Regions from separate parts of the Arthrobacter sp. 05N428_2 genome, predicted to be linked through region 3. Evidence: riboswitches for the same ligand, from Rfam matches in the RefSeq annotation. Region 3 holds a riboswitch; each other region holds the start of a gene.

What was found. Region 3 has a riboswitch for thiamine pyrophosphate ahead of AC1DGI_RS14750 (ECF transporter S component). Riboswitches for the same ligand answer to the same signal wherever they lie in the genome.
Region 1: it holds a riboswitch for thiamine pyrophosphate, as region 3 does, so the genes downstream of both, thiO (glycine oxidase ThiO) here and AC1DGI_RS14750 (ECF transporter S component) in region 3, are expected to answer to the same signal.
Region 2: it holds a riboswitch for thiamine pyrophosphate, as region 3 does, so the genes downstream of both, AC1DGI_RS02855 (bifunctional hydroxymethylpyrimidine kinase/phosphomethylpyrimidine kinase) here and AC1DGI_RS14750 (ECF transporter S component) in region 3, are expected to answer to the same signal.

Annotation. Positions count from the first base shown of each region.
Region 1 is NZ_JBFTMR010000004.1:246,525-253,817, reverse strand. It holds gene AC1DGI_RS05945 (RNB domain-containing ribonuclease) at 1-157, opposite strand, end outside; gene AC1DGI_RS05940 (ferritin-like fold-containing protein) at 199-870, shown strand; gene thiE (thiamine phosphate synthase) at 867-1,601, opposite strand; TPP riboswitch at 1,628-1,747, shown strand; gene thiO (glycine oxidase ThiO) at 1,738-3,006, shown strand; gene thiS (sulfur carrier protein ThiS) at 3,003-3,239, shown strand; gene AC1DGI_RS05920 (thiazole synthase) at 3,245-4,051, shown strand; gene AC1DGI_RS05915 (DUF3311 domain-containing protein) at 4,277-4,558, shown strand; gene mctP (monocarboxylate uptake permease MctP) at 4,555-6,249, shown strand; gene AC1DGI_RS05905 (VOC family protein) at 6,288-6,680, shown strand; gene AC1DGI_RS05900 (hypothetical protein) at 6,796-7,008, shown strand; gene AC1DGI_RS05895 (phosphotransferase) at 7,128-7,293, opposite strand, start outside.
Region 2 is NZ_JBFTMR010000002.1:239,393-246,685, forward strand. It holds gene AC1DGI_RS02845 (vitamin K epoxide reductase family protein) at 1-232, opposite strand, end outside; gene AC1DGI_RS02850 (Rne/Rng family ribonuclease) at 1,109-4,456, shown strand; TPP riboswitch at 4,584-4,681, shown strand; gene AC1DGI_RS02855 (bifunctional hydroxymethylpyrimidine kinase/phosphomethylpyrimidine kinase) at 4,737-6,284, shown strand; gene rplU (50S ribosomal protein L21) at 6,653-6,961, shown strand; gene rpmA (50S ribosomal protein L27) at 7,022-7,285, shown strand.
Region 3 is NZ_JBFTMR010000014.1:40,590-47,882, forward strand. It holds gene AC1DGI_RS14740 (energy-coupling factor transporter transmembrane component T family protein) at 32-835, opposite strand; gene AC1DGI_RS14745 (ABC transporter ATP-binding protein) at 832-2,427, opposite strand; gene AC1DGI_RS14750 (ECF transporter S component) at 2,441-3,073, opposite strand; TPP riboswitch at 3,143-3,287, opposite strand; gene AC1DGI_RS14755 (heme-degrading domain-containing protein) at 3,434-3,973, shown strand; gene AC1DGI_RS14760 (DUF4235 domain-containing protein) at 4,015-4,278, shown strand; gene mnhG (monovalent cation/H(+) antiporter subunit G) at 4,529-4,921, opposite strand; gene AC1DGI_RS14770 (MrpF/PhaF family protein) at 4,911-5,189, opposite strand; gene AC1DGI_RS14775 (Na+/H+ antiporter subunit E) at 5,186-5,731, opposite strand; gene AC1DGI_RS14780 (Na+/H+ antiporter subunit D) at 5,728-7,293, opposite strand, start outside.

The sequences.
Region 1 (7,293 bases), on a different contig from region 3:
CCGGGAGTTGATGCCCTGCCACGGCAGCCGCCGCTTCCCGGAGCACCGCCTCCGGAAAGGGCCCCGGCAGTTCCAGCGTGGTCCGCAATGCTTTGAGCGCTTGGGCAAGCTGGTTCTGCTGCTGAAGCACAGTCGGAGTCAGGCGATGATGAGACACGAAAATCAGGTTAGCCCGATTTCCGCTATTAGTCTTGAAACATGAGCACCTCCCCGGCAGACCCGGCCCACGGCAAGCGCTTCCGCCGGGATCTGCTCGGAGTAATGGCGTACGTGGAGCTCTCGGCCTTTGAGCGGCTTTCCTCTGACGCACGGTATTCGCCCACCTTGGACGACCGGGCGGTCCTGGGCCGGCTTGCCGTCATCGAGTTCCAGCACTTCGAACTGGTCTGCAAGAAGCTGGCGGAGCTGGGCCTCGACGTGGAGGAAACCATGCTGCCGTTCCAGCCACCGGTCGATTCCTTCCACGAGCGCACCCGCCCGGCCGACTGGTACGAATCGTTGATGAAGGCCTACGTGATCGACGCGGTGTCCGCCGACTTCTTCCAGTCGATTTCCGGCCACGTCGACGCCGACATGGCCGCGCTGATCGGACGGATCCAGTCCGCCGGGGATGCGGCGGCGGTACTCCGGGAGCGGCTCAAGGCGGCGCTCGCTGATGATCCCCGGTTGGCGTCCCGGCTGGCACTGTGGTCGCGGCGGTTGCTCGGCGAGGCGCTTTCCCTGGCACAGCGGGTCGGACAGGAGCATGCCTTCCTCCACGGCCCGGCCGGCGCGGATACCGCCGGGGGAGCCGACTTGGCCCGCCGCCTGACGGCCGAGCTGGCCGCCGCCCATTCCCGCCGGATGTCCCAGTTGGGGCTCGCCGGCTAGTTGGCGCCCCCGGCGGTGACGGCGCCTGCCTCAATCGAGCTCCCGGCGTCGAGCGCGGCGAGCAGGGCGCGCGCCGCCGCGGCGGGATCGTCCGCCTCGGTGATCGCCCGGACCACCACGATGCGCCGGGCGCCGGCGTCCACCACTTGTTCCACGTTGCCCAGGTCGATGCCGCCGATCGCGAACCACGGCGGCACCCCCGGTTCCGCTCCGGCCCGCTCCGCCGGGGCCCTGCCGCGGTCGCCCGCGACGGCGGCGTGGCGCACCAGGTCCAGCCCGACGGCGGCCCTGCCGGGCTTCGTGGGGGTGGCCCACACCGGCCCCACGCAGAAGTAGTCCAGCCCAAGCGGGCCCCGGGCCGCGGTGATGGCCGCATCGACCTGAGCCGGGGTGTGGGTGGACATGCCGATCACGGTGCTCCCGCCAAGGAAGCCCCGGGCCGCAGCGAGCGGAATGTCCTTTTGCCCGATGTGGAAGACGGGTGCGCCGGCGAGCGAGGCGAGGTCCGCCCGGTCGTTGACCGCCCAGAGCCGGTTGTGCCGCAGCGCCACGGCGTGCAGGACCTCCAGCAGCTCCAGTTCCTTGGCGGCCTCCAGCGACTTGTCCCGCAGCTGGATGATGTCGACCCCGCCGGCAAAGGCGGCGTCAACAAAGTCTTCGAAGTCGCCCCGCCCCTTCCGGGCATCGGTGCAAAGGTACAGGCGGGCGGGGGTGAGGGCTTCCTGGCTCATCCCCCAAGCCTAGTTCCCCTAAACTGGTCGCATACCGCGGGAGCCCGCACGTGCCGTCACACGGCGCAGGGCTGAGAGGGCGTCAGAGCCGACCGCTTGACCTGATCCGGTTAGTACCGGCGTAGGGAAGGAAGCCATGGCCTCACCATCTGTCATATCCGCCACACCCCCCGGGCCGTACGACGTCGCCGTGATCGGCGGCGGGGTGATCGGCCACGGCATCGCCTGGGAAGCGTGCCGGTCGGGCCGCTCCGTCGCGCTGATCGACGACGCCCCCGGCACCGGTGCCAGCTGGGCCGCCGCCGGCATGCTGGCACCGGTCAGCGAACTCCACTACCAGGAGGAAGAGCTGCTGGCACTCATGCTCGAAGCCTCACGGCTCTGGCCGGGCTTCGCCGCGGGACTTGGCGGCGGCCGGTCGGATGCGGGCGGCACCGGGTACCGCACGACGCCGACCCTCGCCGTCGGCGCGGACGCGGCCGACCGCCGGGCGCTCGCCGACCTGCGGAGCGTCCAACTGTCCTGCGGCCTGGCCGTGGAGCCGCTGACGGTGCGCGAGGCGCGGGGGCGTGAACCCCTGCTCAGCCCGGGCATCTCCTGCGCATTCGACATCCCCGCCGACCACCAGGTTGACCCCCGCCGCTTGCTCGTCCAGACCGCCGAGCTCCTGGCCCGCGACCACCGGTACACAGCCGTGCCCCGCCGCGCCGCAGGGCTGCGCTGGGACGGGGACCGGGTCTCCGGGGTCAGCCTCGAGGACGGCGGGGAGATCCGCGCCGGTGAGACCATCGTGGCCAACGGACTCGGAGCGGCCGGCCTGCAGGGCCTGCCCGGGGGACTTACCCTCCCGCTGCGGCCGGTTTACGGCGATATCCTCCGGCTTCGTGTACCGGCGGCGCTCCGGCCGTTGCTGCGCTGCACGGTGCGCGGTCTGGTCCGCGGGAGCCCGGTGTACATCGTGCCGCGGGAGGACGGCACGGTCGTGATCGGCGCCACCCAGCGGGAGGATGCGCCTTCGGATCCCGGTGCGGTCTCCGCCGGCGGCGTCTACCAGCTGCTGCGTGACGCCCAGCAGCTGCTGCCCGCCGTCGCCGAACTGGAACTGCTGGAGGCCACGGCCCGGGCACGGCCAGGCACCCCGGACAACGCCCCGCTGCTGGGGCGCGTGGCCGGCTCCGGTAGCGGGCCGGACTACGAGGGGCTGATCATTGCCACTGGCTTCTTCCGGCACGGAGTCCTGCTCACCCCGGTGGCAGCAGCCGTCTGCCGGCAGTTGCTGGACGGCGAGCCGGATCCGCGCTGGGACCGGTTCCGGCCGGACCGCTTCGCCAACCGCAGCCGGGACGCCTCGGCCGGCGACACAACGCCGCCGGACACCACAACGAAAGACAGGGCACCAGCATGAACATCAGGCTCAACGGAGCGCAGCACACGGTCGCCGACGGCGCCACCGTCAGCGCCCTCGTCGGCGGGGTCACGGGACGGGAGCTGGGTGCGGATGGCCGGGCCACGGACGGCCGCAAGCTCGGCGTCGCCGTCGCCCGCAACGCCGAAGTGGTGCCGCGCAGCCAGTGGCACGCGACCGCGCTCGCCGAGGGCGACGACGTCGAACTCGTTACCGCCGTACAGGGAGGATGAAGCACATGGGAGAAACAACACTGACCGCAGCGCAAGGACACCGGGATCCGCTGATCGTCGACGGCGTGGAACTGGGCTCGCGCCTGATCATGGGCACCGGCGGCGCGCCGAGCCTGGAGGGCCTTGGCGCCGCGCTGGTGGCCTCCGGAACGGAACTCACCACGGTGGCTATGCGCCGCTACTCGCCGGCCGAAAGCGGCTCGCTGTTCCAACTGCTGGCCGAGCGCAACATTCGGGTGCTGCCGAACACGGCCGGCTGCTTTACCGCCCGGGACGCAGTCCTCACGGCCGAACTGGCACGCGAAGCGCTGGAAACCGACTGGGTGAAACTTGAGGTGATCGCGGACGAGCAGACCCTGCTGCCGGACGCGCTGGAGCTGGTGGAGGCCACCGAACAGCTGGTGGGCCGCGGCTTCAAGGTCTTCGCCTACAGCAACGATGATCCGGTGCTGGCGCTGCGGCTGGAACACCTCGGCGCCACCGCCGTCATGCCCCTGGGCGCCCCGATCGGCACCGGCCTGGGCATCCTCAACCCGCACAACATCGAGCTGATCGTCTCCCGTGCATCGGTGCCGGTGGTGCTCGACGCCGGCATCGGCACCGCGTCGGACGCGGCACTCGCGATGGAGCTCGGCTGCGACGCCGTGCTGCTGGCGACCGCTGTGACTCGCGCCCAGGACCCGGTGATGATGGGCGCCGCCTTCAGGCATGCCGTCCTCGCCGGGCGGCTGGCGCGGCTGGCAGGCCGGATTCCTCGCCGGGAACACGCGCTGGCCTCCTCCGCCATGGAGGGCCGGGCCGAGTTCCTCTAGCGGCCTCGGAGCCTGGGTTGCCGCTCCGCAGCACAGGGGTTCCACGGCCACCGGCGCCAGACGCAGGGGCTTGCCGTGCCAAGAACCGGGTAGTTTGCACTGTTGAAGAATTAATCCAGTGTCTATTCTGTTGTTTACCACCGCGCTGATCCGCGGTCTGCAGGCCGCCGGCACGTCCCGGGAAGCCTTCCCGCTCCGGGGGCCCGTCTCAATGAGGAGGCGTCGATGTCCAGTCCCGATCTGCCAACGCGAGGCCCGGCCAGGCCCGGACCCTATGTGATTTCAGGAATCCTGCTGCTGGCCGCCATCGTGGTGCCGCTGTTTGTGCCCGCGTACTCGTTCGACAACCCGCGTCTATACGGTATCCCGTACTTCTACTGGTACCAGATGGCGTGGATTCCGGTCACAGCGGCCCTGGTGGGAATCTCCTACTGGTTGGTCACCAGGGAGGACCGACGCCGGCGCGAAGCGGTGCGCGACGAGGCCCGGGCAGGGGAGGAGCGGTGAACGGGGCCACTGTGGCGCTGGCAGTCCCGGACCGCCCGATCAACGGAATAGCCCTCACCATTGTGATCATCCTCTTCGTCTTGGTGGCTGCACTGGGGTTCTTTGCGGCACGCTGGCGGCGGGAAGAGACGACAGGGCTGCACAGCCTGGACGAATGGGGACTGGGGGGCCGGAGTTTCGGCACCTGGGTGACCTGGTTCCTGCTCGGCGGCGACCTCTACACGGCCTACACGTTCGTGGCCGTACCCGCTGCCATGTGGGCCACGGGAGCCGTGAGCGGGTTCTTCGCGGTGCCCTACACGATCGTGCTGTATCCCATCGTGTTCCTGCTGATGAGCCGGTTGTGGTCCGTCTCGCACCGGCACGGGTTTGTCACGCCTGCCGACTTTGTCGGCGGCCGTTACGGCAGCAGGCCGTTGACCATTGCAGTGGCCGTCACCGGCATTGTCGCGACCATGCCGTACATCGCGTTGCAGCTGGTGGGCATCAAGGCCGTGCTCACCGTGCTCGGACTGGGCAGTGCCGAGAACGCCCTGCTGACCGACCTGCCCCTGATCATCGCGTTCGTGGTCCTGGCCGCCTATACGTACATGTCCGGCCTGCGGGCCCCGGCCCTGATCGCCGTCGTGAAGGATCTGCTGATCTATCTGGCGGTGATCGTCGCGGTGATCTACCTGCCGATCAAGTTCGGCGGCTGGGGCACCATCTTCGACTCCGCGGAGGCGAAGCTGGCGACGGTAAACCCGGCCACCGGAAAGCCCGCCGGTGTCTTCATCCCGGGCGCCACGAGCTACTCGGCCTACTGGACGCTGGCGCTGGGCTCAGCCCTGGCCCTGTTCATGTACCCGCACTCGATCACGGGAGTACTCGCGACCAAAAGCAGGAACACCATCCGCCGGAACGCCGCAGTGCTCCCGCTCTATTCGTTGATGCTGGGCTTCCTGGCGCTGCTCGGATACGCGGCCATTTACGCGGGAACCAAGCCCGTCGATTTGAACGGCACGGTCAACCCGCAACTGGTGGTGCCGCAGTTGTTCCTGGATCACTTTCCGGCCTGGTTTGCCGGCATCGCCCTCGCCGCGATCGCCATCGGGGCCTTGGTCCCGGCGGCCATCATGTCCATCGCCGCGGCTAACCTGTTCACCCGGAACATCTACCGGGACCTGATCAAGCCCGACGCGACGCCCCGCCAGGAAGCGAGCGTTTCCAAGGTGGCGTCCTTGGTGGTGAAGTTCGGTGCGCTGATCTTCGTCATTGCCATGGACCAGTCGGCGGCCATCAACATGCAGCTCCTGGGCGGCATCTGGATCCTGCAGACCTTCCCGGCGATCGTGGCCGGGCTGTACACCCGCTGGTTCCACCGGTGGGCGCTCTTTATCGGCTGGGCGGCCGGCATCGCCTATGGCACGATCGCCGCCTACAACGTTGTCAACCCCGTCACGAAAGCCCACTTTGGCGGCTCCATCGCCGCCATCCCCGGCACCGACGTGCAGGTCTACATCGCCGTGGTGGCGTTTGCCATAAACCTCGTCGTCGCGGCTGTCCTGTCCCTGGTCTTCCGCGCCCTCAAGCTCTCGGACGGAAAGGACATCACCCGCACCTCGGACTACGGTGCTGATGAGAACGATCCGAAGGTGGCCGAAATCCAGCGCAAGTACCCGCTCGCCGAGCCCGGGACGCCTACGTTTTGAACCACCGCGTCCGCGGAATCCGGGGTACTGTGATGCGCATGGAGATGCGCCTTGAAGTGGTCCAGGTACCGGTTGCCGACGTCGACGCGGCCAAAACGTTTTACGCCGACCGGATGGGTTTCGTCCTCGACCACGATGTGGAGTACATACCGGGCATGCGGGTGGTCCAGCTCACCCCGCCGGGATCCACGACGTCCATAGTCATTGGCACGGGCATGAACAGCATGTCTCCCGGGAGCCTGGAGGGCCTGCAATTGGTCGTGCCGGACATGGCGTCCACACGGGCCGAGCTCCTCCGTCGCGGGGCGGAGATCAGTGAGGTCCAGGACCTCGGCGGGATCGCCTTTGCCTACTTCAGTGACCCCGACGGCAACCGCTGGGTTATTCAGGAGTCCACGTCCCCGGACGTTAAGGAAGCTTTTCAGCGATAGGGGAGATCGCGGTCCCACACTCCTCACTTCGCGGGTACGATTCGCAGCACTCGGATGGCTATAATCGATCTGCCCCCGCCGGGGAGGGTGTGAACTCAATAGTCTGGAGGCTGATGTGGAAGAGAGTTTGGCGCGCGTTTGGGTGGCTTCCGCAGATAGTGAGTCGGCGGACTTTGCCGCGGATCAAGCGAGAATGGACCTGCGCGATGCAATGACCGAGGCCATGGAGGGCGGCGCCGATCCGCAGAGTGTTTGGGCTGCTTCCAATGCCACAGACTCCGACATGATGCGCGGCCAGGACGATGCGGATCTGCCCGGGTCTGCATAGCCCGAATGGCGCCGGGCGTCGGGACCCGACCGCCGGCGCCAGGATTTAACCTCCCGGCGTGGCTCCCGCACATCGCTTCCCATATGTCCCATTGATGCTCCCAGGCTCGTAAGCTAGGGTCACTCTTCCGCGAGGGCCTGTTCCCAAGCCGTTTGATTCCGCGCGACGTACTGCGCGGCCGTGCGCCAGTGCTCGCCGTGGCCGTTGACATACATGTCGGCCCACGGCTGGAACCCAGACTCGTTCGAAGACTTCAGCAGGTTCCACATTGCCGTCGTTCGCTTC
Region 2 (7,293 bases), on a different contig from region 3:
ACGGGTTCACATCGCACACCGTGGTGTGGCTGGGGTCTTTGAGGACCGCCAGCTTCTCCAAGACCAGTGTTCCGGAGGCGAGCCAGCCGACGACGCCGGTGATCACCAGGAGCCACGCGAACGGCCGATCACGCGTCATGAGGGGCAACGGGTGCTCCGCAGCGGCCGAACCGGCGCCCCGCTCGGGGGCGGTCACGTCGCCGCGGGCGGGGGCGGGAGAGATGCTGGGCATGGGATTCCAGTCCTTAGGGTTGGAGTGCTCTTGGCCCGATTCTATCGCCGGAGGCTGGACGAAGCCGGGGCGGTGGCCCTCCGCCGCCGGTGCTTGGGTCCGCGGCGCGGACGGGATGTCCCGCTCACACCTGCGGACTGGTGTGACTTTCCATTAGTTCGCCGGCGGGTCCGACCGGGGCCGGGGCTCGAGGACATGCCCCGCGGCGGGGTTGGCGGATGGACATCTTCGGGTTATGCCCAGTGCAATGCGCGGCCAATGGGCATGTCCTCCCGGGGTGCAGGGATCTGAGGGATCTGGCCCCTGAATCCCGACGAATGGACGAAAACGGTGGCTAGCCGGGTCGACAGAGTTAGGGCCACTGCAGGCGGAGCCGCTGGCCCGGCATTCAAGCGGCCAACGTTCCACGGAGGCCCGCGTCGCGACCGTTGGTGCCGGATAACTGGGCCAGCAGGGTCCCGAGCTGGGCGTTTGGGTGGTGGTCCGAATGGCCCTTGCCGAACGTACGCGCCCGATTGCAATGCCTAGCCCTGATTTTGCGGCTCCTGTGAGACAATGAACCTGGCTGGGACGCGATCCACATTCGAGTTTCAGTCCGGCGACTTTGTCTTAAAGACCGCCAATGAGGAGCTGGGCATACTTCGGATCCTTCGATCCGGCCTATCCCGCAATGCCATTGGACGGCACCTGGTTGTGACGTACAGATCAACGGGTTCAACACAATCTCGCCGGCCTCTCAGGGCTGCCGCACCCCACTGCCGGTGCGAACCTGGAGGTATTCAATTGACTTCTGTCAATGCCCGCGGGTGTTGACAAATATTTGCCCCCTAGGGCGCCGGATGTGGCGGCGCATCAGGGGCAGGAGTGTCGCCACATATGGATAATGACCAGCTTGTAGCCGGAAACAACGAAGCCCTCATCACCGGGGAAGCACCGGAAACCGCCGCCGAGACGCCGAAGAAGGCCACCCGGACCCGCCGCAAGGCCGCGCCCAAACCTGAGGCCGCCGCCGACGCCGCAACCAGCGATACCGCAGCCGCCGAGGCTGTAGCAGCCGACGCCGCAACCACCGCCGCCGTGGCGGTCAAGGCCCCGGCCCGCCGGAGCCGGTCACGCAAGACGGTCGAGCCCGACGCACTGCCCGCCGTGACCCCGGACCAGGGCCCGGCGGAAACCACGAACCCCGCCGGCGACGCACCGGCCGGGCTCACCATTGAGGCAGCCGCAGAGGCGCCCGCAGCTCCGGAGAAGCCGGTCCGCCGCCGCGCTTCCCGCGCCAAGGCCGTACTGGCCGCCGTCGAAGCCGAGGACGCGATCACACCGGCCGAGACCCCGCCCGCCGAGTCGGCCCCCGCCGAGGCCGCCACCGTCGGGACAGCTCCGGCGGAGAGTCCGGCGGCCGCCGCCGAAACACCTGAATCATCCGAAGTCCCCTCCTTGTTCCTAGCGCCCGGCGCCGCCACTTCGGTGATCTTCCAGGCCCCGGACCTGAGCACTGTCGTCCGCCCGGCCCCGGTGGCCGCCCCGGCCGCAGTTGCGGACGCTGACGAGGAAGACGACGAAGAGGGCGACGACGCCGGCAGCCGCCGTCGCCGTCGCAGCCGTGGCCGCCGTGGCCGCAACAGCCGCACCGGCGGCGAGCCCGAGACCGATGACGAGGGCACCTCGGAAGAAGCAGAAGAGGACTCCGAGGGAACCCTCGACGACGGCGTCACCTCGCGTCGGCGCCGCCGTCGTCGTCGCGGCGAACAGGACCTTGAACTGACCGGCGGCGGGGACGACGACCCGCCCAACACGGTGACCCGCGTCCGGGCACCGCGTGCGGCCGCCGAAGCCCCGGTCAACAACCGCGTCACCTCGCTCAAGGGCTCCACCCGCCTGGAGGCCAAGAAGCAGCGCCGCCGCGAATCCCGCGACACCGGCCGCCGCCGCACCGTCATCACGGAGGCCGAGTTCCTGGCCCGCCGCGAATCCGTGGACCGCCAGATGATCGTCCGCCAGCGTGACGACAGAATCCAGATCGGCGTCCTCGAAGACGGCGTTCTGGCCGAGCACTTCGTCTCCAAAACCCAGCAGGACTCGCTGATCGGCAATGTCTACCTGGGCAAGGTCCAGAACGTGCTGCCGTCCATGGAAGCCGCCTTCGTCGATATCGGACGCGGCCGCAACGCCGTGCTGTACGCCGGCGAAGTCAACTGGGACGCCGTCAACCTCGAGGGCAAGCAGCGCCGGATCGAGAACGCGCTTAAGTCCGGCGACTCCGTGCTGGTCCAGGTCACCAAGGACCCGGTCGGCCACAAGGGCGCCCGCCTGACCAGCCAGATCTCGCTGCCAGGCCGCTACCTCGTCTACGTGCCCGGCGGCTCCATGACCGGCATCTCCCGCAAGCTGCCCGACGTCGAACGCAACCGGCTCAAGCGGATCCTCAAGGACCGCCTGCCGGAGGACGCCGGCGTCATTGTCCGCACCGCGGCCGAGGGCGCGTCGGAAGAAGAACTGACGCATGACATCAACCGGCTTCGCGCCCAGTGGGAGGGCATCGAAAGCCAGTCCACGTCCACCAAGATCCTGGCTCCGGAGCTGCTGTACGGCGAACCGGACCTGACCATCAAGGTGGTCCGCGACGTGTTCAACGAGGACTTCTCCAAGCTGATCGTCTCCGGCGAGGAAGCCTGGGACACCATCGAGGCCTACGTTACCTACGTGGCTCCGGACCTGGTGGGCCGGCTCGAGAAGTGGACCAAGGACACGGACATCTTCGCGGCCTGGCGCATCGACGAGCAGATCCACAAGGCCCTGGACCGCAAGGTCTTCCTGCCCTCCGGCGGCTCCCTCGTGATCGACCGCACCGAAGCCATGACCGTGGTGGACGTCAACACCGGCAAGTTCACCGGCAGCGGCGGCAACCTCGAGGAAACCGTCACCAAGAACAACCTGGAAGCGGCCGAGGAAGTCGTCCGGCAGCTGCGGCTGCGCGACATCGGCGGCATCATCGTGATCGACTTCATCGACATGGTGCTGGAATCCAACCGCGACCTCGTGCTCCGCCGCATGGTGGAGTGCCTGGGCCGGGATCGGACCAAGCACCAGGTCGCCGAGGTCACCTCGCTGGGACTCGTGCAGATGACCCGCAAGCGGATGGGCACCGGATTGCTGGAGGTCTTCGGCGAACAGTGCGAAGCCTGCGCCGGCCGCGGCATCGTCACCCATGACGAGCCGGTGGAACACCGCCGCGCCAACACCGTCGCCGCGGAGCACCACGTCCCGCGGACCGAGCACCCGCCCGCTGCCCGCAACGAGCGCAAGCGCCGTCGCGGCAAGGGCGGCCAGGGGGCCGACGAGCAGTCCGCCCCGGCAATCGTGCATGCCGAGCCCACCGAGGCCGAGCGCCACGCCAAGGCAGAGGCAACCCGCGCCGCGCTGGCCAACATCGCCGCCGCCGCGCACGCCGCTCACCTGCACGACGGCGAGGCAACGGCAGCGCCCGACGCCGAAACCCGCCAGGCGGCGCTGGACGCCGCGGTGGAACTGGCTTCGACGGAGGAGGCTGCCGGGCGTCCGGCCGCCGTGTTGACCTTCGGCGGCGAGCAGGTGGCCCTGCCCTTCGTCGAACACGCCGACGAAACCGCGCAGCCGGCACTGACCTTGGACCTGCTCACCGAGGCGTTCGCCCACCTGGGCGAGTCCCAGGGCGGCAGCCCGGCGGAAGCGGCTCCGGCTGCCAAGGCGGCTCCGGTTGCCGAGGCACCCGCGGCAGAACCAGCTGCTCCGGCCGCCGCGGCGCCGTCCCGCGCCAGCCGGGGCCGTGGCCGCGCCCGGACGGCGCGGATCCAGCCGCCGAGCGCACGGACCCAGGAGGCCCAGACGCAGCCTGCCCAGGCACCCGCTGTGCGTGGGACTGCTGTCCGGGAAACCGCTGTCAGGGAAACCGCAAAGGCACCGGTGACGCAGCCGCCTGCAGCTAAGGCCCAAGCGCCTACCGCACAGGCCCAGGCCCCGGCCGCAGCGGCCACCCCGGCCCGCCGGGTACGCCGGAACCGGAGCGCCAGCCGCGCCCAGGGCTCCGCCAACGCGACGTCCGTGCAGCAGCGCGAGGCCGCGCCGTCGGCTTCGGCCGGATCGGTGCACGAGGCCAAGGCTCCGGAGGCGACGAAGGTCCCCGCCAGGCCTGCAGCCAACGAACCGGTGATCCTCGGCGTCGGCGTTCCGGCGTCGGAGCTGTAGGACTCAGCAGACACCACCGCTTGCGGGTTCCGTCCCGGCTCGGCGTATCGATACGCCGGGCCCGGACCGAACCCGCGAGTTCGTTAACGCGGAGCGGGAGCCGCCGGCCTCCGAACGGCTAGGCTGGGGGACTGACACGGGGTGCCGAGCAACAAGCCGGCTGAGATCCAAACCCGTTGAACCTGTCCGGTTAGCACCGGCGAAGGGATGTCTCTTGTTCTCAGCGACGCACTCAGCACCCACCCCGCCGGCTTCTTCACGGCGTGAGCCCTCGTTCATCCTGCAGTCCGCCTTCCCGGCCACGGCACCGGTAGCCGCCACCCCCGCGCCACCGCTACCCCGTGTCCTGGCCATCGCCGGCTCCGACCCCTCCGGCGGGGCCGGGATCCAGGCCGACCTCAAGAGCATCGCGGCGAACGGCGGCTACGGGATGGCAGCCATCACCGCGCTGACAGCCCAGAACACCCAGGGGGTGCGGGCCGTCCACGTTCCGCCGGCATCCTTCCTGACCGCCCAGCTGGACGCGATCAGCGATGACATCACCATCGACGCCGTCAAGATCGGCATGCTCGGCGACGCCGCGGTGATCGACGCCGTCCGCGTCTGGCTCGAAAAGGTCCGCCCCGCCGTCGTGGTCCTGGATCCGGTGATGGTGGCAACCAGCGGTGACCGGCTGCTGCAGGAATCCGCCGAGACCGCCCTGCACGCCCTGCTCCCGCTGGCGGACCTCATCACCCCGAACCTGGCCGAACTGGCCATCCTGCTGGGCGAACCGGTCGCGGCGGACTGGCCCGGTGCGCTGGCCCAGGGCAAGCGGCTCGCCGCCCGGGCTGGCACTACGGTGCTGGTCAAGGGCGGCCACCTGCACGACGACGGCGCAGGCTGCCCGGATGCGCTGGTCAACACCGGGGGACTGCTCAGCCAAGAGACCGTCGTGGTGCCGGGCGAGCGGATCGCCACCCGCAACAGCCATGGCACCGGCTGCTCGCTTTCCTCGGCGCTCGCCACGGTGCAGGCCAGGGCGGGGGACTGGGAGGCGGCACTGCGGGAGGTCAAGCCGTGGCTGCTGGGCGCGCTCACCGCAGCCGGGCAGCTGGACGTCGGACACGGCAACGGCCCGGTGCACCACTTCCACCAGTGGCAGCACGTTGCCGTGCCGGCCGCGCCCGCGCCCGCCGTGGGGGACTTCGCCGCGGCACTCGACGGGCACGCCGCGGCGGGGTTGGAAGCGATCTACGACCTGGATTTCATCAAGGGACTCGCCGACGGCACCTTGCCGGAACAGGACTTCGCCTACTACCTCGGCCAGGACGCCCTGTACCTGAACGGCTACGCCAGGGTGCTGTCCCGGGCGTCCGCGCTCGCGCCGTCCGAAGCCGAACAACTCTTCTGGTCCCGGTCGGCGCAGCAGTGCCTCGAAGTCGAAACCCAGCTGCACCGGAACTGGCTGGCCGGCCGCACGGTTCAGGCGGAGCAGGGACCGGTCACCAAGGCCTACGTGGACCACCTGCATGCGGCCTCGCTCGCCGGCAGCTACGGCGTGCTCGTGGCCGCGGCGCTGCCGTGCTTCTGGCTCTACGCCGAGGTCGGCGCCACGCTGCAGCGTGGATTCCTCGCCGCCGGCGCCCCGGCCACGCACCCGTATGCGGAGTGGCTGCGGACCTACGCGGATGAGGCCTTCGCGGAGTCCACGCGGGAGGCGGTCAGGTACACGGACGCGGCAGCCCTGCGGGGGTCCGAGGGGGAGCGCGCCGCAATGGCGGCCGCCTTCGCGCAGTCCACCCGCTACGAGGTGGAGTTCTTCGACGCGCCGAGGCTGCACGCCTGAACGGACCGGGCCGGGACAACCGGTAGGATAATGGGGCGCGGTTCCGGAAGTCGCTGCGGCAGCCCAGCTTTGGCCCCCCGGGGACAGGGTGTGGCTCCCGTCACGCACTACTCGCCGGGACCAGCCTCGTTTGCGGCCGAAGGCGAAATTAGCGTAGTCTTGATCTTCGGTGCTTACGCCAACACTTGGGTTATGACCTTGAGGAACAGTTCACCCGTAGCTACGGGCCGGATTTTCCACAGGATAGCTCATGGGTTCCCCCGGGGAATCCACCGGCGTTGAGGCACAGCGTGAGCCGGTCCAAAGTCTTTGGCCCCAGGTTCCGCACGCAAATCTAGTAATAAACGTCGAGAGAAGTGAGTTCCCCAGTGGTGTACGCGATTGTCCGCGCAGGCGGCCGCCAAGAGAAGGTTTCCGTTGGAGACTTCGTTACCCTGAACCGCGTCCCCGGTGGAGCCGGCAGCACCTTTGAGTTGCCCGCACTGCTCCTGGTGGACGGTGACAAGGTCACGTCTGCTGCTGCGGACCTGGCCAAGGTAACGGTTACGGCTGAGATCCTGGAAGACCTCCGTGGTCCCAAGATCGTCATCCAGAAGTTCAAGAACAAGACCGGTTACAAGAAGCGCCAGGGTCACCGTCAGGAACTGACCAAGGTCAAGATCACCGGTATCAAGTAACTTCCCGTTACTGTTCAGGTTTTCAGCAGATTCCCCAGAATTTAAAGGCAGGCATTTCAAATGGCACATAAAAAAGGCGCGAGTTCCACTCGCAACGGTCGTGACTCCAACGCCCAGTACCTCGGCGTCAAGCGCTTCGGCGGCCAGGTAGTTTCCGCAGGCGAGATCATCGTCCGCCAGCGCGGCACCCACTTCCACCCGGGCGCCGGCGTTGGCCGCGGCGGCGACGACACCCTGTTCGCCCTGACCCCCGGCGCTGTCGAGTTCGGCACCCGCCGCGGTCGTCGCGTTGTGAACATCGTGGCTGCTGCAGCTGCAGAGTAACAACAAGT
Region 3 (7,293 bases):
TATATAGCGCAGCTCGACGCCGGAGCGGGCCCTACTGCTGCGCCAGGAACACCATGTTCCAGGTCCCTGCGCCGATGGCCGATGCCATCGCGGTTCCGGCGATCAGCAGCCCGCCCAGCACCACCCACGCGTCCAGCCGGCTGAACGTCGCTTTCCGCGCCCAGGTCCGCTGGGCGCCGCCGAAGCCGCGCGCTTCCATGGTCACCGCGAGCCGGGAGGCACGGCGGACCGCCTGGACCAGCAGCCCGAAGCTTTGCCCCAGCATGGCCCTCAGCCGCTGGCCCGGGTTGCCGTGCGAGCCCACGCCGCGGGCCCGCCGGGCCATGCCGATGGTCTGCCATTCTTCCGCCATGAGTCCCACCAGCCGCATCGCGGCCAGGGTGCCCAGCACGAAGCGGTGCGGCAGCTTCGCCTGTTGGGCCAGCGCGTCCGCCAGGTCCGTCGGGTCGGTGCAGCTCATCAGCAGGACTGCCGGCAGGGCAATCGCGAGGCCGCGCAGCAGGAATCCCACCCCGAGCTGCAGCGATCCTTCGCTGATCGACCAGACGCCGACGTCGAGCAGTATCCTTCCGCGGTCAGCCGCCAGGATCGCGGTACTCCAGCCGCCCACGGCCGCCGCGAGGATGAGGGGCCAGCCGCGTTGCCAGAGCAGGCCCAGGGTCAGGCCGGCGAGCGGGAACAGCAGGAGTTCGAAGCCGAGGGCCACGGACGCGGACACCCAGTCAATAGACAGCGCCAGCACCACGGTGATCAGCAGGACGCCGGAGAATTTGGCCAACGGGTTGGCGCGGGTCAGCAGCGCGGTGTTTCCGTTCAGGGTCAGGGCGTTCCTCATGGCGCCGCCACCCCCGGCGTCGTCCGGCCGGGCAGTCCGGGTTGCGCGGCGTCGAGGTGCAATTCGGCCCCGCCCAGGACCTGGCTGAACTCCGCATCGTGGGTCACCGAAACCACGGCGGTCCCTGCGTCCAGCAGCTCGGATAGGAAGGAGGCCAGCTCCGCCCACGTGTTGGCGTCCTGGCCGAAGGTGGGTTCGTCCAGCACCAGCACCTGCGGATGGGCAGCCAGCACCGTGGCCACGGACAGCCGCCGCTTTTCGCCGCCGGAGAGCGTGTAGGGGTTGGCGTCCACCAGGCCCGTCAGGCGTAAACGTTCCAGCAGCTCATCCACCCGCTCTTCGCCGCGGCCCAGCTGGCGTGGGCCGAACGTCAGTTCGTCCAGCACCCGGCCCGTGACGAACTGGTGCTCCGGTTCCTGGAACACCGTGCCGATCCGGGCGATCAGCTGCTGGGCCTTCCACTTGTACGGATCGATGCCCGCGCCCGCGCTCAGCTCCGTGGTGGCGGACACCGAGCCCGCGACCGGCGCCAGCAGACCGGCCAGGGTTAGGGCGAAGGTCGATTTCCCGGAACCGTTGGGGCCGGTGACGGTCAGCGCCTGCCCGGCGCGGACCTGGGCCGTGATCCCCGACTGCACCGGCGTGGGCGGCACCGTGCTGAAGCCGCGCAGCAAACCGGTGCGGCGGGGGCGTTCGCGGGACACGGCCAGCTCCTCGGCGGCCAGCAGCAGCTGCGCCGGCCCGGCTCCCGCGCCAGCCCCGCGGCGGGCCCGGGTGGCGGGCACGTAGCCGGGAACCCAGACGCCCGCGGCGATGAGCATGTCCCGCGCCTGTTCGAGGACCTGGTCCGGCGAGCCGTCCAGCAGCACGGCGGGCTCCGTGCCGGCTGCGGTTCCCGGCTGGAGCACGACGATCCGGTCCACCAGGTCTTTCCAGACGGCGACGCGGTGCTCCACCACCACCAGGGTGGCCCCGGTCTTGTCCAGGCAGCGTCCGACGGCGTCGCGGACCTCAAGGACCCCGGCCGGGTCAAGATTGGCCGTGGGTTCGTCCAGCAGCAGCAGCCCCGGCCGCATCGCGAGGATCCCGGCGAGCGCCAGCCTTTGCTTCTGGCCGCCGGAGAGCGCCGACGTCGGGTGCTGCAGCGGCAGGCCGGCGAGCCCGACGTCGTCGAGCGCTTCCGCCACCCGGCGCCAGATGTCCGCCGGCGGCACGGAAAGATTTTCCGCCCCGAAGGCGACGTCGTCGCCAAGCCGCGACAGCACCACCTGGGTTTCCGGGTCCTGTTGCATCAGCCCCGCCCGGCCGCGCCGGGCCCGGGGCGGGGCGCCGTCGATCAGCAGGCTGCCGGTCTCATCGGAGTCCTCGTCGTCATCACTAGCGCCCGCGGCGGTGTTGTCGCCCAGCACCCCGGCCAGGGCGTGCAACAGCGTGGACTTGCCGGCACCGGAGGGGCCCAGCAGCAGCACCCGCTCGCCCGGGCGGATGTCCAGGTCCAGCCCGCTGACGGCGGGCCGGGGCCGTCCGGCGTGCCGCCAGCCCCAGCCCCGGGCGGTGATCGCGGCCGGCCGGACGTCGTCGAAAGTTCTCATGCGTGTGCGGGCATCAGGAGAACACTGGTTCCGATGCCGCCTTACGGGATGCGAAAGACGCGAGCACCCCGGTCCTGGCCAGGCCCCGGGTGGCCAGCCAGGACAGTCCGCCGGCGATCACGGCCCCAGAGACGGCGCAGAAGACGATGTAGGCGAGCTTGTCACCGGCCTCGTAGGCGATGTTCCAGCCCCAGGGCAGGAAGGAGTCGTTCAGGCCGCAGAACAAGCCCGCGCCGGCACCGGCCAGGAGGGACACGGGCAGGTTGAACCGCTTGTAGAGGAACGCGGCGAAGACCAACTCGGCGCCCAGGCCCTGCAGAATGCCGGAGATGAGCACCGTGGTGCCGTACTGCGAGCCCATGATCAACTCGCCGGTGGCAGCCACGGCTTCACAGAACAGCGCCGCGCCCGGTTTGCGGACCACGAGCATGCCCAGCAGCGCCGGGATCATCCAGCCGCCGGCATACAGCCCGGTCAGTGGCGGGTAGACCGCGTTGACCGGGACGGAGACCAAGTTGGCCCCCTGATCCCAGGCCCAGAAAATCACGCCGCCGGCAACAGCGATCAACGCCGCCAGCACGATGTCGACCACGCGCCAGCTGTACTTGCCGGTGGTCAGTGTCTGCTTCGCAGAAATATCCGTCATGTCGTCCTCCTGAGGTACAGGAGGGGAGGGCGCTCCGGCCGCGGCGCAACTTTCGTCGCGGATGCCGGGCACCCCGAGAACTCGACTCCCTTGCGCCGGTACTAACCGGATCAGGTTCGAGGGTCTGCGGCTGTCCGCACTCTCAGCGCCCACCTGCGGTTTCCCTGGATTTGCTCCAGTGATGCCCGACGGCGGCGCTCCCCTGTCGTATTGAAAATCACCCTTGTGGGCTGGGCCAGTTTACACCCGCCGGGCCCCCAACTGAATCGCAGTTGGTGTCGTTTTGAGCGCTCATAACGACAACAGCTGCGAGCTACTTGGGGTTGCGCAGCGGCGGCCGCCTAACCGAAGCTGAATCCCATGAGCGACGCACCAGTTCCTGGCCCCGACTATGACCCGGATTCCGCGGAACCCCAGCCGCCCGGGTCCCTGGGCGCGCTCATTGGCCGCATCCTGACCGAAATCGCGGAACTGCAGTTCCGGACCTTCAGCAAGGACGACGCCCTCGATCTTGGGCTCCTCCTGGTCGAACTCGGCCGGCAGCGCTCCCACCCGATCGCCATCGACATCACCAAGGGGGAGCAGGTGCTCTTCCACGCGGCCCTGGAGGGCGCTACTCCGGACAACGAGCGCTGGATCAGGGCCAAACAGCGCACCGCCGTCCGGTATGAGGTGCCGTCGCTGCTGGTGGGCCTGCGGGCCCGCGCTGCCGGCCGGCGGATCGAGGACAACGCTTGGTTCGACCAGCAGGAGTTTGCGGCCCACGGCGGTTCGTTCCCCATCTACCTGCGCGGAACAGGGGTCGTCGGCACCGTCACCGTCTCCGGGCTGCCGCAGAAAGCGGACCACGAACTGGTGGTCGAGGCCTTGTCTGAAATCCTCGGCCGCTCGGAACGCTAGGCTAGGGTCAGCCCTGTTTCCTCCCGCTAGGAGCACGAAGTATGAACATCATCATCAAACTGCTTGGCACCGGCATCAGTCTGCTCGCTGGCTTCGTCGGCACCAAGATGGTCGACACCGTCTGGGAAAAGACCACGGGCAACAAGCCCCCCAAGGGTCACGACGACGACGTTCCCACCACGCTGCGCTCGGCCCTGACCTTCGCCCTGATTTCAGCCTCGGTCAGCGCAGTTATCCAGGTCCTCGCCAACCGCGGCACGCAGCGCGCGGTCACCCGCTTCGCCAAAACCCAGGACCTGGTCTAAGGCGCATGGTTTAGGGCGCGTCCACGGCGCACCGTCATCCGGGGCCGTTCGGGAATGTAGCAACCCGCCCGGGGGCACTTTGCATGGATTTCGAGACCGCCGGGGTTAGTCAGCGGCGTGACTGTGTCAAAGTGCCCCCACACGGCGTGCCGTCAACCCGGCGCAAGGTAGACCGGGCCCGCCAGGCGACCCGAAGCGCCGCCAAGAGCAGCCAGGCCTCGTCAGCTTCACCCGGGGCGCTGGCGGCTTCTCACTCGTCGTCGGTGAATCCGCGTTCGCCAGCGGCCTGCTGCACCACGGCCTCCAGCTCGTCGGCGCTGAGCAGTTCCGGATGCAGGTGCTTCGTACGGTAGCCGGCCCGGCCCACCATGTGGGCCGAGACGGGCACCGTGAGCAGCTGGAATATCCACGCCACCACCAGCACCGGCCACACCCACCAGGTGCGCAACTGGAGTCCCACCGCGCAGAGCAGCAGGAATAATCCCAGCACCTGGGGCTTGGTTGCGGCGTGCATCCGGGTCATCAGGTCCGGAAACCGCAGGAGGCCGATGGCCGCGCCGAGTGACATCAGCGCGCCGACCACCATGAACACGGCCGAGACGGCATCGATCACGGCGTCGGCGGAAAACGTCTCAGGACTCATTGGGGTGCCTCCTCCGATCTGCGACGAAGCGTGCCACGGTCACCGAGCCGACGAAGCCGATGAGCGAGATGGCCACCAGCAGCATCAGGTTGTTCAGGTGCCGGTTTACGGCCATATCGATGCACAGCGCCGCGCCCAGGATGGCCAGCAGCACGTCGGCGGCGAGCACGCGGTCCAGTAGCGAGGGACCCCTGGCGATGCGGATGATGGCGCCGGCCGCGGCGAGCGAGAGCACGACGGCGGTGACGGTCAGGACGAGCTGCATCATGCGCCCACCTCCTGCTCCAGTGCGGACAGTTCGGCCCGGGTGCCCATGATCCGGATCAGCCCGGCTTCGGTGTCGCGGACCTCATTGCGGAGCTTGGCCGCGTCCTCGGCGTTGCGGACGTTGATGCCGTGGATGTACAGCGTGGACGTGGAGCGGTCCACCTCCACCACTAGGGATCCCGGGATCAGCGAGATGACGTGCCCGGTGGCAGTCACCAGCAGGTCGGAGTGGCTCCGGAGCGGGACGGCGACGACGGCGCTGATCACCCGCGGCCCGCGGACGACGGCGAGGAAGAGGACCTGGAAGCTGGCTGCCACCACTTTGGCCAGGAACACTGCGGCGAAGCGTGCGGCGCGCAACACGTTGAAGCGGCCTCCCAGCTCCACCGGCGGCAGATAGAACAGCCGGGCCACCGCCACCGCGATCAGCGCCCCGAAGAGTAGGTTGCCGGCACTGAAATCCTGCCAGAGGGCGCCCCAGACGATGACGAGCCAGACCAGGAGGGGCAGTTCCTGGCGCAGGGAGATCCGCTTGCGGGTCATTTGCCGCCCTCCTGCTGCGCCGGTTGGGCGATCGGCGGAACCGGCGCGTCCTCACCCAGCACGGCCTGGATGTACGCGGTCCGGCCCAACATTTCCTGGGCGGACTGCCCGGCCACGCCGAAGAGGGGTCCCGCAAAGACCGTCAACGCCACGCCGAACAGCACCAGGCCCAGCGTGGAACCCACCATGGTCCGCGGTAGCAGGGTCACCCGCTGCCCCGCGTCGGCACCGGCGGCCAGGGCCTCGGGCGAGGCCAGCAGTACCGGGTCGGGGTGTTCCGCGTCTTCGGGTTTGCGCCAGAAGGCGCGGTTCCAGACCCTGGCGATGGCGAGGAGGGTCAGCAGGCTGGTCAGCACGCCGCCCGCCACCAAGGCGTAGGCCAGCGGCGTGCCGAGCGCGACGCCGGCCTGCAACAGACCGAGCTTGCCCAGGAAGCCGGAGAACGGAGGGATGCCGGCCAGGTTCATGGCGGGCACGAAGAACAGCACGGCCAGCAGTGGCGAGAGCTTGGCGAGGCCGGCGATCCGGTCCACCGAGGAACTCCCGGCGCGGCGCTCGATCAGGCCGGTCACGAGGAACAGACTGGTCTGGATGGTGATGTGGTGGGCCACGTAGAACACCGCGGCCCCCAGCCCCGCCACGGACGACATCGCCAGGCCGAACACCATATAGCCGATATGGCTGACCAAGGTAAACGAGAGCAGACGCTTGATGTCGCTCTGCGCCAGGGCACCGAGGATCCCCACCACCATGGTCAATAACGCCGCGACCATCAGCGGAGTGTTGAAGGAGTCGCCCGGGAAGAGCAGCGTCTCGGTGCGGACGATCGCGTAGACGCCCACCTTGGTGAGCAGGCCGGCGAACACGGCGGTGACCGGAGCCGGCGCCGTCGGATAGGAGTCCGGGAGCCAGAAACTGAGCGGGAACACGGCGGCCTTGATGCCGAACGCCACGAGCAGCAGGACGTGCAGCAGGTTCCGGGTGCCTTCGTCGAGGCCGGCCAGCTTGATGGCCAGGTCCGCCATGTTGATCGTCCCCGTGGCGCCGTAAATCATCGCGATCGCGAGCAGGAACAGCACGGAGGACACCACGGAGACCACCACGTATGTCACGCCGGCACGGATCCGGGGACCGGTCCCGCCGAGGGTCATCAGCACATAACTGGCGGTCAGCAGGATCTCGAAGCCCACGTAAAGGTTGAAGAGATCCCCGGAGAGGAAGGCGTTGGACACACCCGCCACGAGGATCAGGTAGGTGGGGTGGAAGATCGACACCGGGGCGTCGCTGTCGCCGTCGGCCATGCCCTGGCCGGAGGCGTAAATCAACACGGCGAGGCTGACCACCGAGGACACCACCAGCATGAGCGAGGAGAACTGGTCCACGACCATCACGATGCCAAAGGGCGGAAGCCAGCCGCCGATGCTCACCGCCGCCGTGCCGCCCTCCCAGACGGAGGCCAGCAGCCAGCATTCCAGCAGCAGGGTCAGCGAGAGAATCGCGATGCTGACAGTCCGCTGAGCCCGGGTATTCCGGATCAGCAGGAAGGCCAGGGCGGCACCCAG